Regions from separate parts of the Roseixanthobacter pseudopolyaromaticivorans genome, predicted to be linked through region 2. Evidence: riboswitches for the same ligand, from Rfam matches in the RefSeq annotation. Region 2 holds a riboswitch; each other region holds the start of a gene.
The links. Region 2 has a riboswitch for thiamine pyrophosphate ahead of thiD (bifunctional hydroxymethylpyrimidine kinase/phosphomethylpyrimidine kinase). Riboswitches for the same ligand answer to the same signal wherever they lie in the genome.
Positions count from the first base shown of each region.

Region 1: another riboswitch for thiamine pyrophosphate. It lies ahead of thiC (phosphomethylpyrimidine synthase ThiC); the one in region 2 lies ahead of thiD (bifunctional hydroxymethylpyrimidine kinase/phosphomethylpyrimidine kinase).
Region 3: another riboswitch for thiamine pyrophosphate. It lies ahead of thiO (glycine oxidase ThiO); the one in region 2 lies ahead of thiD (bifunctional hydroxymethylpyrimidine kinase/phosphomethylpyrimidine kinase).

Region 1 covers NZ_CM195539.1:2,316,759-2,321,219, forward strand. Annotated here, with positions in the region: gene V5F68_RS11230 (protein-methionine-sulfoxide reductase heme-binding subunit MsrQ) at 1-617, opposite strand, end outside; gene V5F68_RS11235 (thymidylate synthase) at 707-1,501, opposite strand; TPP riboswitch at 1,688-1,822, shown strand; gene thiC (phosphomethylpyrimidine synthase ThiC) at 1,918-3,783, shown strand; gene V5F68_RS11245 (hypothetical protein) at 3,853-4,137, opposite strand; gene V5F68_RS11250 (DUF4114 domain-containing protein) at 4,340-4,461, opposite strand, start outside.
Region 2 covers NZ_CM195539.1:1,729,822-1,734,282, reverse strand. Annotated here, with positions in the region: gene V5F68_RS08400 (PepSY domain-containing protein) at 1-399, shown strand, start outside; gene V5F68_RS08395 (helix-turn-helix domain-containing protein) at 422-1,042, opposite strand; gene thiD (bifunctional hydroxymethylpyrimidine kinase/phosphomethylpyrimidine kinase) at 1,130-1,945, opposite strand; TPP riboswitch at 2,020-2,124, opposite strand; gene V5F68_RS08385 (Lrp/AsnC ligand binding domain-containing protein) at 2,255-2,491, shown strand; gene V5F68_RS08380 (chromate transporter) at 2,690-3,220, opposite strand; gene V5F68_RS08375 (chromate transporter) at 3,217-3,807, opposite strand; gene V5F68_RS08370 (DMT family transporter) at 3,884-4,461, opposite strand, start outside.
Region 3 covers NZ_CM195539.1:3,160,857-3,165,317, reverse strand. Annotated here, with positions in the region: gene amaB (L-piperidine-6-carboxylate dehydrogenase) at 1-319, opposite strand, end outside; gene V5F68_RS15140 (NUDIX domain-containing protein) at 397-840, opposite strand; gene V5F68_RS15135 (glutathione S-transferase family protein) at 921-1,526, opposite strand; TPP riboswitch at 1,786-1,885, shown strand; gene thiO (glycine oxidase ThiO) at 1,874-3,070, shown strand; gene thiS (sulfur carrier protein ThiS) at 3,073-3,297, shown strand; gene V5F68_RS15120 (thiazole synthase) at 3,354-4,157, shown strand; gene V5F68_RS15115 (thiamine phosphate synthase) at 4,191-4,461, shown strand, end outside.

The DNA of each region.
Region 1 (4,461 bases), 590 kb from region 2:
AAAGCCATTGGCCCGACACGATTCGTGAAGTGGAAGACGATGCGATAGGCGAACAGCACGATCAGCAGGCCGCCCATCATGACGGCCTCGGTCACGTCCAGCTTCGACTGGATCAGAAAATGAGCAATGGCAAGGATTGCAACGGCATAGACGCTGGCATGCAGCGCATTCCAACGCTTCGCCCCCATGCGGCGAATGATGCGGTCAAAGGATGTTCCGCCAAGCGCCAGCAGCAAGGCAACCGCCACCGCCCCGATGGTGAGATAGAAGCGCAAGACGATCTCACGCCCTGCCGCCGTGAAGCTATAGCCTTGATCGGCCACGAACAATCCGAGATGCAAGGCGGCATAGAAGAGGGCCGCAAGACCGAGATTGCGGCGTGCCAGTACCAGCTTCGGCCATTGGAAGAGGCGTCGCACGGGGGTGACGGCGAGGCTCACCAGTAGGAAACGCACGGCCCACAGGCCGGTGAAATGGATCGCTGCCGCGACCGGCCGCCCGCCAAGGTCCCCCGCCAGCGCCCAGCCCGCCAGCCAGAGTACCGGCACCACCGCTCCAAGAAGAGAGAGGGTGAGTTCCGGGCTGAATTTGCCATTACGTTCGTGAAACAGGGCCATGGGGCGTATTCTCTCGCTATCGCTCAAGATACGCAAAGCGAGGCGCCAAAGTTACGGCAAGGCGTTACACAAGGCCGTGAAGCCGCACATCATACGGCAACGGGGGCCTTGATGGCAGGGTGCGGATTATATCCCTCGATCGCCACGTCTTCATAGCGGAACGCGAAGATATCACGCACCCGCGGGTTCAGCACCAGACGCGGGAGGGGGCGGAGGGGACGGGACAATTGCTCCTGCGCCTGCTCCACATGGTTGGAATAGAGGTGAACATCACCGAACGTATGAACGAAATCGCCAGCTTTCAAGCCCGCTACCTGCGCGACCATCGCCGTCAATAGAGCGTAGGATGCAATATTGAAAGGAACGCCAAGAAAAACGTCGGCAGAGCGCTGGTACATCTGGCAAGAAAGTTTGCCATCCGCGACATAAAACTGAAAGAGGCAATGGCACGGCGGCAGAGCCATCTTCGGCACGTCTGACGGATTCCATGCGGTTACGATCAAGCGCCGAGAATCCGGATTGCGCTTAATGTCGGAGACCACTTGGGCGATCTGGTCGATCACGCCCCCTTCCGGGGTCGGCCAGGAGCGCCACTGATGGCCGTAAACGGGGCCGAGATCGCCGTTTGCATCCGCCCATTCGTCCCAGATGGAAACGCCGTTTTCCTTGAGATATCTGATGTTTGTGTCGCCAGCCAAAAACCAGAGCAACTCATGCACGATGGATTTGAGGTGCAGTTTCTTGGTGGTAACCAGGGGAAAGCCCTCGGCTAGGTCGAAGCGCATCTGGTGACCGAACACGGAGAGCGTGCCGGTGCCGGTGCGGTCCTCCTTGCGGACGCCCTCGCTCAAAATGCGCAGAAGAAGGTCGTGGTACTGGCGCATCTCAGCACTTCTCCGTCCCAATTCCGCGCTTCTCCGTAAGATTTATGCACTTCACCAGGAAATGTCATGGGCGCCGGCCGTGAAGCCACCTGCCGACCCACACAAATTCGTGTTGCAACGCAATATGCGCGGCGACTGGCTGCTGCGTCGCAGCGTTGACATGGATCAAATCCCTCCCCACTGTGGACGCATTCCAAGGGGAGCCCCGCGAGGGGGCTGAGAGATCGCCTTCCGGATTGATCGTCATGATCACCGGCGCCGCGATGACCCTTCGAACCTGATCCGGGTCATGCCGGCGAAGGGATCGGAATAGGCCACCGGCGCGATTCGCCCCGCGAATTCCACCCGGAGCCACCCCGTCTCCTAAGCTCGAATCCCCGGATCTCATTTGAAGCGCGAGCTTAAAGGAGATCCGTATGCTCGATGAAGCCTCCACCTCATCCCTGAAGGTGACGACAGGCCCCCTGCTCCAGTCCCGCAAGGTATTCGTGCCAGCCACCCGTCCCGACGTACAGGTGGCGATGCGGGAGGTCAGCCTGTCCGATCCCGCCGAACGCCCGGTGCGCGTCTATGACACCTCCGGCCCCTACACCGATCCCGAGGCGCTGATCGACCTCACCAAGGGCCTGCCTGAGCTGCGCCGCAGCTGGGTGCTTGAGCGCGGCGATGTCGAGGAAGTGGAAGGCCGCGCGCAGAAGCCGGAAGACGACGGGCTGAAGCCCGGCCAGACCAGCCACCTGCCCGCCTTCGACCGCACCGGCCGCAAGCCCCTGAAGGCCAAGCCCGGCAAGCGGCCGACCCAGATGGCCTATGCGCGTGCCGGCATCATTACCGCCGAGATGGAATATGTGGCCGCGCGCGAAAATCTCGCCCGCGCCAATGGCGGCGCCCACCCGCACCACAAGGCCATGGGCCTCGGCTCGGCCATTCCCACCGATATCACGGCCGAGTTCGTGCGCGAGGAAGTGGCGCGCGGCCGGGCCATCATCCCCAACAACATCAACCATCTCGAAACCGAGCCGATGGCTATCGGCCGGAACTTCCTGGTGAAGATCAACGCCAATATCGGCAATTCGGCCGTCACCTCGGGGGTTGCCGAGGAGGTGGACAAGCTGGTGTGGGCGATCCGCTGGGGCGGCGACACGGTCATGGATCTGTCCACCGGCAAGAACATCCACACCATCCGCGAATGGATCATCCGCAATTCCCCGGTGCCCATCGGCACGGTGCCGATCTACCAAGCCCTGGAGAAGGTGAACGGGGTCGCCGAGGACCTCACCTGGGAGATCTTCCGCGACACGGTGATCGAGCAGGCCGAGCAGGGCGTGGATTATATGACCGTCCATGCCGGCGTGCGCCTCGCCTATGTGCCGCTGACCGCCAACCGCGTCACCGGCATCGTCTCGCGCGGCGGCTCGATCATGGCCAAATGGTGCCTCGCCCACCACAAGGAGAGCTTCCTCTACGAGCATTTCGAGGAATTGTGCGAGATCTTCGCCCAATATGACGTGGCCTTCTCGCTCGGCGACGGCCTGCGCCCAGGCTCCATCGCGGACGCCAACGACGCCGCCCAGTTCGCCGAGCTGGAGACCCTGGGCGAACTCACCGAAATCGCCTGGAGGCACGATTGCCAGGTGATGATCGAGGGGCCGGGCCATGTACCGCTGCACCTCATCCGCGAGAATGTGGAGAAGCAGCTGAAGGTCTGCCACGAGGCCCCCTTCTACACGCTTGGCCCGTTGGTGACCGACATCTCCCCCGGCTACGACCACATCTCCTCGGCCATCGGCGCGGCCATGATCGGCTGGTTCGGCACCGCCATGCTCTGCTACGTGACGCCCAAGGAGCATCTCGGCCTGCCCAACCGGGACGATGTGAAGACCGGCGTTATCTCCTACAAGATCGCCGCCCATGCGGCAGACCTTGCGAAAGGCCATCCGGCTGCGCGCATCCGGGACGATGCCCTTTCCCGGGCCCGCTTCTCCTTCCGCTGGCGCGACCAGTTCGCGCTCTCCCTCGATCCGGAGACGGCGGAATCCTTCCACGATGAGACCCTGCCGGCGGAGGGCGCCAAGGTGGCGCACTTCTGCTCCATGTGCGGGCCGAAATTCTGCTCCATGAAAATCTCCCAGGAGCTGAAGATCGAAGCCGGCGATATTGCCCGCGCCGAAGCCGACAACCAGGCGGCGGCGGGCATGGCGGAAATGGCGCAGAAATTCCGCGACGGCGGCGGCAAGATCTACACCCCCGCCCCCGATGTCGCGGAACCGCCCGCGGCCTGAGCGCCCGCGCCGCAAAAGAAAACCCCGCCCTTCACAGGGCGGGGTTAAAACCGGAAAACCGGCTGCCAATCATTCGAATATGGCGCTGGTGGTGTCCGATTTGCGATTGTATTTGATGGTGATCTTCTCGACCGTGCACAGGTCGATGTTCTTCCATGTCGCGGTGGAATCATCGTCGTCGTAGACGACCTTCAAATCCCATTTGCAGGTGCGCGTGCTGCGGCTGAACTTGATCTTCCAGGAATCCCCGTCTTCCAGGATATCCTTGCCGAGCACGTCCTCTTCCCACTCGTCCGACTTCGTGGGCGAGACATAGACGTGGCTGATATCGTAACCGGTATTATTCACCAGCACGAAATTCTGCCTTCCCTCCGCTGCGCGCGCTAAGCCGCCCAATAGCAGAAGAAGTGAAAAAACCAAGCATAGACGAGAAACAACGTACTTCATTACCTCTTCCCCTTTATAAGGCCCGCGAAGAGGTCCATCCTCTTTAACTTTACGGCAGTCAATTGCGGCACATTGCCTTGATATTTTTAGATTGATTTTCCGGGCACGGTCACACCACCCAATCCTTTGCTGCGGCGCTCGTGAAATCGAGCTGGACCACGAGGTCGTTATAATCGTGGTCGCCGCCGCCATAGAGGTCTTCCCAGCCCCAGGTGTTGAGGCCGTAGTTCC
Region 2 (4,461 bases):
CTCATCGGCAACGGCACCGGCCTTGCGGGCCTTCGGGCCCATCTCAAGCGCCGCGTGCGCGCCGGGCAGGACGCCAATTGGCTGATCTTCGGGGAGCGCAACCGGCAGCACGATTTCTATTTCCGCGACGAGATCACCGCATGGCAGAGCGCCGGCGCGCTGGCGCGGCTGGACCTCGCCTTCTCCCGCGACCAGGCGGAGCACCTCTATGTGCAGCATCGCCTTAAGGAAGCCGGTGCGGAGGTGGTGCGCTGGATCGAGACCGGAGCGGCGATCTATGTGTGCGGCAGCCTCCAGGGCATGGCCCCCGCGGTGGACCATGTGCTCAGCGAGCTGATCGGCACCGAGGCGCTGGAACAGCTTGCCGCGCAGCGCCGCTATTGCCGCGACGTCTATTGACGGGGCGGGTAGCGCCCGACCCTCAGTCGAGCACGGCCGCCTTCAGCAGGCAGACCATGAAGGCGGCGGCCGGCTCGGTGCCGAGGTTGCGGATGACGTGGCGGCGGTCGCAGCGATAGCGCAGCGTTTCGCCCGCCTTCGCGGTCTCTGTCACGCCGCCCACCTCGACCGTGAGGGTGCCCGCGGTCACCGTCAGGCATTCGATGGAGCCGATCTGGTGGCCGTCGGAGTCCAGCTCGCCGCCCGGCTCGGCGAGGAATTCGTAATATTGCAGCCACTCCACCGTCTTGATCCAGCCGATGATGGAAAGCCGGCACCGCCCGTCCTGCGAAACCAGGATCGGCGTCTCGGCGCGGGTCATCTTCTCGATGAAGGGCGCTTCGTCCGAAGAGGCGAGGACGCGCTCCACCGTCATGTCCAGCGCGTGAGACAGGCGCCAGACGGTGGCGAGGGTGGGATTTGTCTCGTTGCGCTCGATCTGGCTGATGATGGACTTCGCCACGCCGGACTGCTCGGAGAGTTCGGACAGCGAGAGATTATAGGCCTTGCGCAGCCGCTGAATGGTCTTGCCGAGCTGCCCGGTCATCGCCTGGGCGCCATCCTCCGGCCCCCGCTCGCTGCCCTTCTCCCGCTGTTGCGCCATGCCCTATCCCTTTTGCCGAACGATCGTTCGCCGCACCGGACGATACTGCGAAAAGCCGTTCATGCAAGCGGGTTCAGCGCAATTTGCTCAATTGGCCCAGAGGGCATGGAAGTGGTGCACGGGGCCATGGCCATGGCCCACATCCAGCGCATCGGCGGCGGCGATGGCCCCGGTGATATAAGCCTTTGCGGCCCGCACCGCGCCTTCCAGATCCGCGCCCTTGGCAAGGCCGGCGGCGATGGCGGAGGAGAGCGTGCACCCCGTGCCGTGGGTGTTGCGCGTGGCATGGCGCGGGGCGGACAGGCGCAGCACCCCGTCGGCGCTCACCAAAAGGTCGATGCTCTCCGGCCCCGAGCCATGGCCGCCCTTCATGAGCACCGCGCCGCAGCCGAGCGCTAGCAAGGCTTGGCCCTGGGCGAGCATCTGCGCCTCGTCCTGCGCCACCGGCTGGTCTAGCAGGGCGCCGGCCTCGGGCAGGTTGGGCGTGATGAGCATGGCGCGCGGCAGCAACACCTCCTTGAGGGTGGCGATTGCGGCATCCTCCAGCAGACGAGCGCCGGAGGCGGCGACCATCACCGGATCCAGCACGATGGCGCGGGCCTGGTGCCGCGCCAGCCCCTCCGCCACCGCCTGGATCGCCGCCGGGCGCGAAAGCATGCCGATCTTCACCGCCGCGACCTTCAGGTCGCTGAACACGGCGTCGATCTGCGCGCCGATGAAAGCGGGCGGCACGTCGTGGATGGCGCTGACGCCCGTGGTGTTCTGCGCGGTCAAAGCCGTGAGGACGCTGGCGCCATACACGCCGAGGGCGGAGAAGGTCTTCAGGTCCGCCTGGATGCCGGCGCCGCCGCTGGAATCCGAGCCGGCAATGGTTACGGCGATGGGGATGAGGCTCTGTGACACGCGGCAGCTCCGACGGGCATCGAGGATGGCGCGGGAAGCCGGAAGATGCGGCGGGACAGGCGGCCCGAACGGCCGCCCTGCGCAATCTCGGTTTCCTTCGCCGGCATGATCCGGATCAGGTTCGCGGGTTGGACAAGCCTCTCAGCCCCGCATGATGCGGGACACCCCGACGAGATGGCTTAGATGTAGAGAACCCCTGCCCGCCCATCAAGCCCGGCGGGTCAGCCTATGCGGCCTGCGCCCTTGCAAGGGCGCGCCCTTTTCGCCACCTTGGCGCCGCCCCGACGGGCCGCGCCAAGGAGAGTTTCCGTGATCGCCTTCTTCGTCCAGATCAAATGCCAGCTTGGGAAATCCTATGAGGTGGCCAACGCTTTGGCGGATGCGGAGATCGCCTCGGAAATCTATTCCACCGCCGGGGATTTCGACCTGCTGGTGAAATTCTATGTGCCCACGGACACCGACATCGGCCATTTCGTGAACGAGAAGGTGCAGAAGCTGGAGGGCATCCAGGACACGCGCACCATCATCACGTTCAAGGCCTTCTGACGCCCGCCCGCCGGCGTCTGGCCGGAAAATGTTTCACGTGAAACAATGGCTTAGCGCGGACGAACAGCGGTTTACTGGCGCTTCTCCGCGGCTCCACCGCGGACGAAACCGCGATTTCGGGCGAAATTCCGCAGATGAATTTCGGCGACGCGCCCATCGGCCGGCGAAGCCTGCCGGCCGCCGCATGTCGCGCGACTTCTAGACCAGCCCGGCCAGGCCCAGCGCGCCGCCCACGGCGATCAGCCAGATCGGATTGAGCCGCGTCGTCAGCGCGCCGATGGCGGCGAAAGCGGTGAGCCCATAGGCGAGCCAATGGGTATCGGCCAGGCGCATGAGGATGTACGCGCTCGCCAGCACGATGCCGATGGTGAGCGCCGCCAGGCCGCGCTGGATGGCGATGCGCAGGGGCGCGTCGCGGAAGCGGTGGGACAGGCGCGACATGCCATAGGCCGCCGCCCCCGCCGGCACGCACATGACGAAGGTGCAGGCGATGGCGCCGGGAATGCCCGCCACATACCAGCCGATCAGCGTCACCAGCAGCACGTTCGGCCCGGGCGTGACCTGGGCGATGGCGAACAGATCCGCGAACGTATCCCCGCTCATCCAGCCATTGGCCTCCACCGCCATGCGGTGCAGCTCGGGGATCACCGCGTTTGCCCCGCCGATGGCGAGGAACGAGATGACGAACATATGGGCGACGAGATCGCCCAGGGGATCGCGCCCGCTCATCGCGACCACCGCCATGCGGCGATGATGGAAAACGGCGCCAACACCAGGATCACCAGCAGCAGGGGAAAGCCCATCAGCCCGGCGCCGGTGAAGGCGAGCGCGGCGAACACCAAGGCGATGGGGTTGCGCCGCTCGACGAAGCCCATCTTCAGCCCCAGCGCCACGAACAGCCCGACCGCCGCCGCCGAGATGCCCCGCAGCATGCCCGAGACGGCGGGCAATTGGCCGTAATGCACATACAGCGTCGCGAGCGTCAGGCCGATGATGCAAGGCGCGATGATGAGGCCGCCGAAAGCCGCCGCCGCGCCCAGGACGCCGCCGAATCGCGCGCCCACGCAGAACGACATGTTCACGATGTTCGGGCCCGGCATGAGCTGGCAGATGGAGAGCAGTTCGTTGAACTCGCGCGGGCCGAGCCAGCGGCGCTGCTCCACCAGTTCGCGCCGCGCGAACGGCAGCGCGCCGCCGAATCCCGAAAGGGCGATGCGCAGGAAACCGAAGAACAGATCCGGCACGCGCGGCGGCGCGACATCGCCCGTATCCGAGAGAAGGTCCTCGGGGCCGGACTTGCGGGGCGTGGGGCTCATGGTCTTGCCTTCATGGGCCAGTCGTCTCCTGCCTCGATGCCGCGCATCTTTCGGCGCCGGGCTTCACTCTCAATGCTTACGGCACGGTGCGCGGCGCGCGGCGGTGCTCCCGCCAGGCCAGGCCCGCGCCCGCCGCCACCACCAGCGCCGCGCCGCAGAACATGAGCGGATGCGGCCATTCATGGAAGAAAATGGCGCCGAACATGACCGCCCACAGCAGGGTCGCGTAATTGAAGGGCGCCACCACGGAGGCCGGCGCATGGCGATTCGCGGCGGTCAGGAAAATCTGCCCGAGGCCGCCGGCAATGCCGATGCCGGCCAGCGCCAGCCCTTCCCGCCAGCTCGGCAGGGTCCAGCCGAAGGGCGCCGTCGCGAGGCCGGCGACGCTCGCCACGGACGAAAAATAGAACACGATGGCGCCGGTGGTCTCGGTCTGGGTCAGCCGGCGCACCTGCGTCACCGCGAAACCCGCCCCCACCGCGCCCGCGAGCGCGAAGCCGACGCCGATCAGCACGCCCTCAGTGCGCAGGTCGCTGGGCGAAAACGCGGGCCAGAGCATGACAAGAATGCCGAGGAATCCCACCGCCACCGCGCACCAGCGATAGTTCGGCACGCGCTCGCGCAGCAGCAGCGCCGCCAGCACCACAGCCACCA
Region 3 (4,461 bases), 1.4 Mb from region 2:
CTTCGGAGAGAACCTTGCCCGCCTCCAGGGTCACCAGCCGGCCGAGATCGTCCTTGGCGGCGCGCAATTCCTCGCCCAGCAGGCGCACCAGCTCGCCGCGGCGGGGCGCGGGCACGGAGCGCCAGGTGAGAAAGGCCGCGTGGGCCGCGCCGATTGCTGCCGTCGCGTCGGGCGTTTCATGCAGGGCGGCGACCTGCTCGCCCGTGATCGGCGAATGCGTCGCCAGCGTGCCGCCGGCGCGCGCTGCGGGCGCAACGCCGAGGCGATCGAGCAGGGCGGCGATTTCGGCGGCGGGGGAGGGGGTGGAGGTCACTTCCATGAGAAAGCTCCCGAATGAGACAGGCAGCGAACGGTAGGCGAGGGCGATGGACCGCGCGCTCGGGGAATGATGCGCGCCTACCAGCGCGGGTCCGGCGGGTGCCCGCCTTCGATCTCGGCGAGGCGGCGCAGCGTGCTGGCGGTGACATCCGCCGGCAAAGCGTCGCGCGGGAAAAAGCGCACCTCGCGAATCTCCAGATTGGGGCCGGGCAGGGCCTCGAACGAAAAGCGCGGCACGAGATAGCAGGCCACATGATCGCGCCCGCCGACGCGGGGATTGAAGAACAGGCCATGAAGCACCAACGGACCTTCGGCGGTGACCGCCGCTTCTTCCATCAGTTCGCGCCGGGCCGCCTCTTCCGTGGTTTCGCCCACATCCACGCCGCCGCCGGGAAAATGCCAGCCGGGCGTATAGGAATGGCGCACCAGAAGTACGCCGCGCGCCTCGTCCATGACGATGGTGCGCACACCGAGAGTGAGGCCGTGGCGCACGCGCCGGATGAGCGGAAGCAAGGGAAGCATGGCCGCCTTATAGCGCGTCCGCGCGGCGCTGGCAGCGGGCGCTTGCGCCCGCACGCCGGCAAACGACGCTTGCGCCACCCTCAGGTGGCCAGGGCCTCCGCTTCGATGGCGTTAGCCCGCTGGAATGCCGGCCGCGCCTCGCAGCGCGCCACATAATCCGTAAACACCGGCCGGGGTTCGATCACCTTCAGAAGCGTCAGCCCGTACCAGACATTGCTGCCCACCATCACGTCGGCTGCGGTGAACTGTTCCCCCAGCAGATAAGGCCCGGGCGTGAGCGCCGCTTCCAGCACATCCATCACCCGCTCGAAGCTGCCCCAGCCGGCGGCCCGGCTCGGCAGATTCACACCTGCGAGCTTTTGGGTGAAGGCCGCTTCCATGCAGGCGGCATCCCAAAACAGCCATTGCAGATAGCGGCCCCGGCGCGGATCGCTGATCGCGGGGGCAAGGTGCGCTTCCGGAGATTTGTCGGCGATATAGAGGCAGATGGCGCCGCTCTCGGCGATCCGCGCGTCGCCATCCTCCAGCGCCGGCACCTTCATCATGGGGTTGATGGCGCGAAATTCCGGGGAGGCGATAAAGGGACCATCGAGCGGCACCAGCTCGCGCTCATAGGGCAGCCCTGCCTCCTCGAACAACCACAAAGCGCGGAAAGCGCGGGTGTGGGGTGCCCAATACAGCTTCATCGCGGTGCTCCCGGTCACTTATCTCAAAAGGAACATAACAAGAACATTTTCGCGAGTCGAGGTCTCTGGCGCCATCCTATCTGCCGATCCACACGCCTCCATGCGTGGGGATCAGCCGCCCCATGCTTTGCGCCCAGGCCCGGCAATTGCGGCTGGACCGCGAAAAAGCTATGGGACGAAACGCCTTGCATCGGTTCGTGACGGTTCGATGCGAATTTTTGAGTTTTCCTTGCCGCTGGGGCGCAGAGCGGTGATACTATCAGACGGCCTGGGGTGCCGCGCGTCACGCGCGGCTGAGATCATACCCATCGAACCTGTCTGGGTCATTCCAGCGTAGGGAGGAGCCGATGAGCACCCGCTTATCGTCCCAGAATAGTGTTTCTTCGCAAGTTGAGCCGGCCCGCAGCGACGCTGCCGGCCTGCGCGTCGCCATCGTTGGCGCAGGCGTCATCGGGCTCGCCATCGGCTGGCGTCTCGCCCAGGCGGGCTGCAAGGTCGAGCTGTTCGATGCCGGCCTTGCCGGCTCCGGCGCCAGCCATGCCGCCGCCGGCATGCTCGCCGCCTGTGCGGAAGCCGAGCCCGGCGAAGAGGGTTTGCTGACCCTCAACCGCGCGAGCCAGACCTTGTGGCCGGCCTTCGCGGCGGATCTGGAAGCGGCCAGTGGCATGGATGTGGGCCTGCGCGAGGAGGGCACGCTCGTCGTCGCGCTCACCGCAGACGACGCCGCCAAGCTGCGCCACCAGCACGCCTTTCAAAAGAGCCTCGGGTTGCCGGTGGAATGGCTGACCGCCGCCGAGGCGCGCCGCAAGGAACCGCATCTCGCCACTAAACTGGCCGGCGCCCTCTGGTGCCCGCAGGATCACCAGGCGGACAACCGGCAAACCGCGGCGGCGCTGAAGGTCGCGGCGCTGAAGGCCGGTGCGGTGCTGCATGAACATGCCAAGGTGGAGCGGGTGGAAACCCGCGATGGCCGGGCAAGCGGCGTCGTGGTCGATGGCGTTCTGCATCCCGCCGATACCGTGATCCTGGCGGCCGGCGCCTGGTCGCGCGGGGTCACCATCGCCCCGGCGGCGCCCTTGCCGGTGCGCCCCATCAAGGGGCAGATGCTGGCCCTGCGCATGGACCCCGCAGCGCCTTTGCTGACCCATGTGCTGTGGGGACCGGGCACCTATATGGTGCCGCGCAAGGACGGGCGGCTCATCATCGGCGCCACGGTGGAGGAGAAGGGCTTCGACACCGACATCACCGCCGGCGGCCAGCTGGCGCTGCTCACCCATGCGTGGCGCTGCGTGCCGACCATCGAGGAACTGACCATCATCGAGCAATGGGTGGGCTTCCGCCCCGGCAGTCGCGACGATGCGCCGATTCTCGGCGCGAGCGAGGTGGCGGGGCTGATCTATGCCACCGGCCATCACCGCAACGGCATCCTGCTGCTGCCGGTGACCACGTCCACCATCTGCGCGCTGGTGCTGGACGGCCACACGGACCCGCTCATCGCCCCCTTCGGGGCGGAGCGTTTCGCGCCGCGCGCGGCGGCGGAGTGAGGATGATGGAAACCGAAACCGTGCTCGACCTCCAGGTGAACGGCGCGCGGGAGAGCCTCCCCGTCGCGACCATCGCCGCGCTTCTCGACCACAAGGGCGTGGATGCGGCCCGCAAGGGCATCGCCGTGGCCTTGAACGGCGCCGTTCTGCCGCGCGCGCGCTGGGCCGAGCACAGGCTCGCCTCCGGCGATGCGGTTGAAATCATCCAGGCCAAGCAGGGCGGCTGATCCGCCGCGAGACACAGGCTAGCGCCCGCCATTCGGCGCGGGCAAAGAGAATGACCATGAATGCTTCCGTCAATGCCGCCGCCACCTTCAACGCCGACCCGCTGGTGATCGCCGGGCGCAGCTTCAATTCGCGCCTGTTCCTGGGCACGGCGGGCTATCCGAACCAGAAGGTGTTCCTCGATGCGCTCGCCGCCTCGGGCGCGGAGATGGCCACCGCCTCGATCCGCCGCATCAGCCTTGCAAGCTATGAGGAGAGCCTGACCGACCTGCTCTCGGGCCGCGTCCACATCCTGCCCAACACGGCCGGCTGCCAGACCGCGAAGGACGCGGTGCTGACCGCCGAACTGGCGCGCGAGGCGCTGGAGACCAATTGGGTGAAGCTGGAAGTGATCGGCGATCGCGAGTTGCTCTATCCCAATGTGGAAGAGCTGCTGAAGGCGACCGAGGATCTGGTCCATCGCGGCTTCGTCGTGCTGCCCTATTGCAACGATGATCCCGTCACCTGCCAGAAGCTGGCGGACCTCGGCGCCGCGACCGTGATGCCGCTCGGCTCCATGATCGGCACCGGGCTCGGCATAGCCAACCCCCACATGATCGAGCTGATCTGCGCCCGCTCCCCGGTTCCGGTGGTGCTGGACGCCGGCATCGGCACGGCCTCGGACGCGGCGCTGGCCATGGAGCTCGGTTGCGCGGCGGTGCTGCTCAATACGGCGGTCTCCAAGGCGCACGATCCGGTGCGGATGGCCGCCGCGTTCCGCCACGCGGTGGATGGCGGACGGCTCGCCCGGCTGTCGGGGCGTATCCCCAAGAAGCTGCATGCGGAAGCCTCAAGCCCGGAATTCGGCCTCGTCGGCACCTGAGGGCCTGGGCTAGGCTGCGGCGGGGAGAGATCCATGCTGCCGCAGCCGCCCATCCTGCTGATCACCGACCGCTCGCAGGCGCGCGCGCCGCTGCCCGAGGTGGTGGCGGCGGCGCTGGAAGGCGGCTGCCGCTGGATCAGCGTGCGCGAAAAGGATTTGCCGCAAGCCGAACAGATCGCGCTCGCCCGCGCCCTGCTGTCGCTCGCCTTTGCCTTCGGCGGGCGAGTCACGTTGCATGGGGCGTTCGACCTTGCGGTGGAAGCGGGGGTGGACGGTGTCCATCTGCCGGCGGGCTCGGATGTCG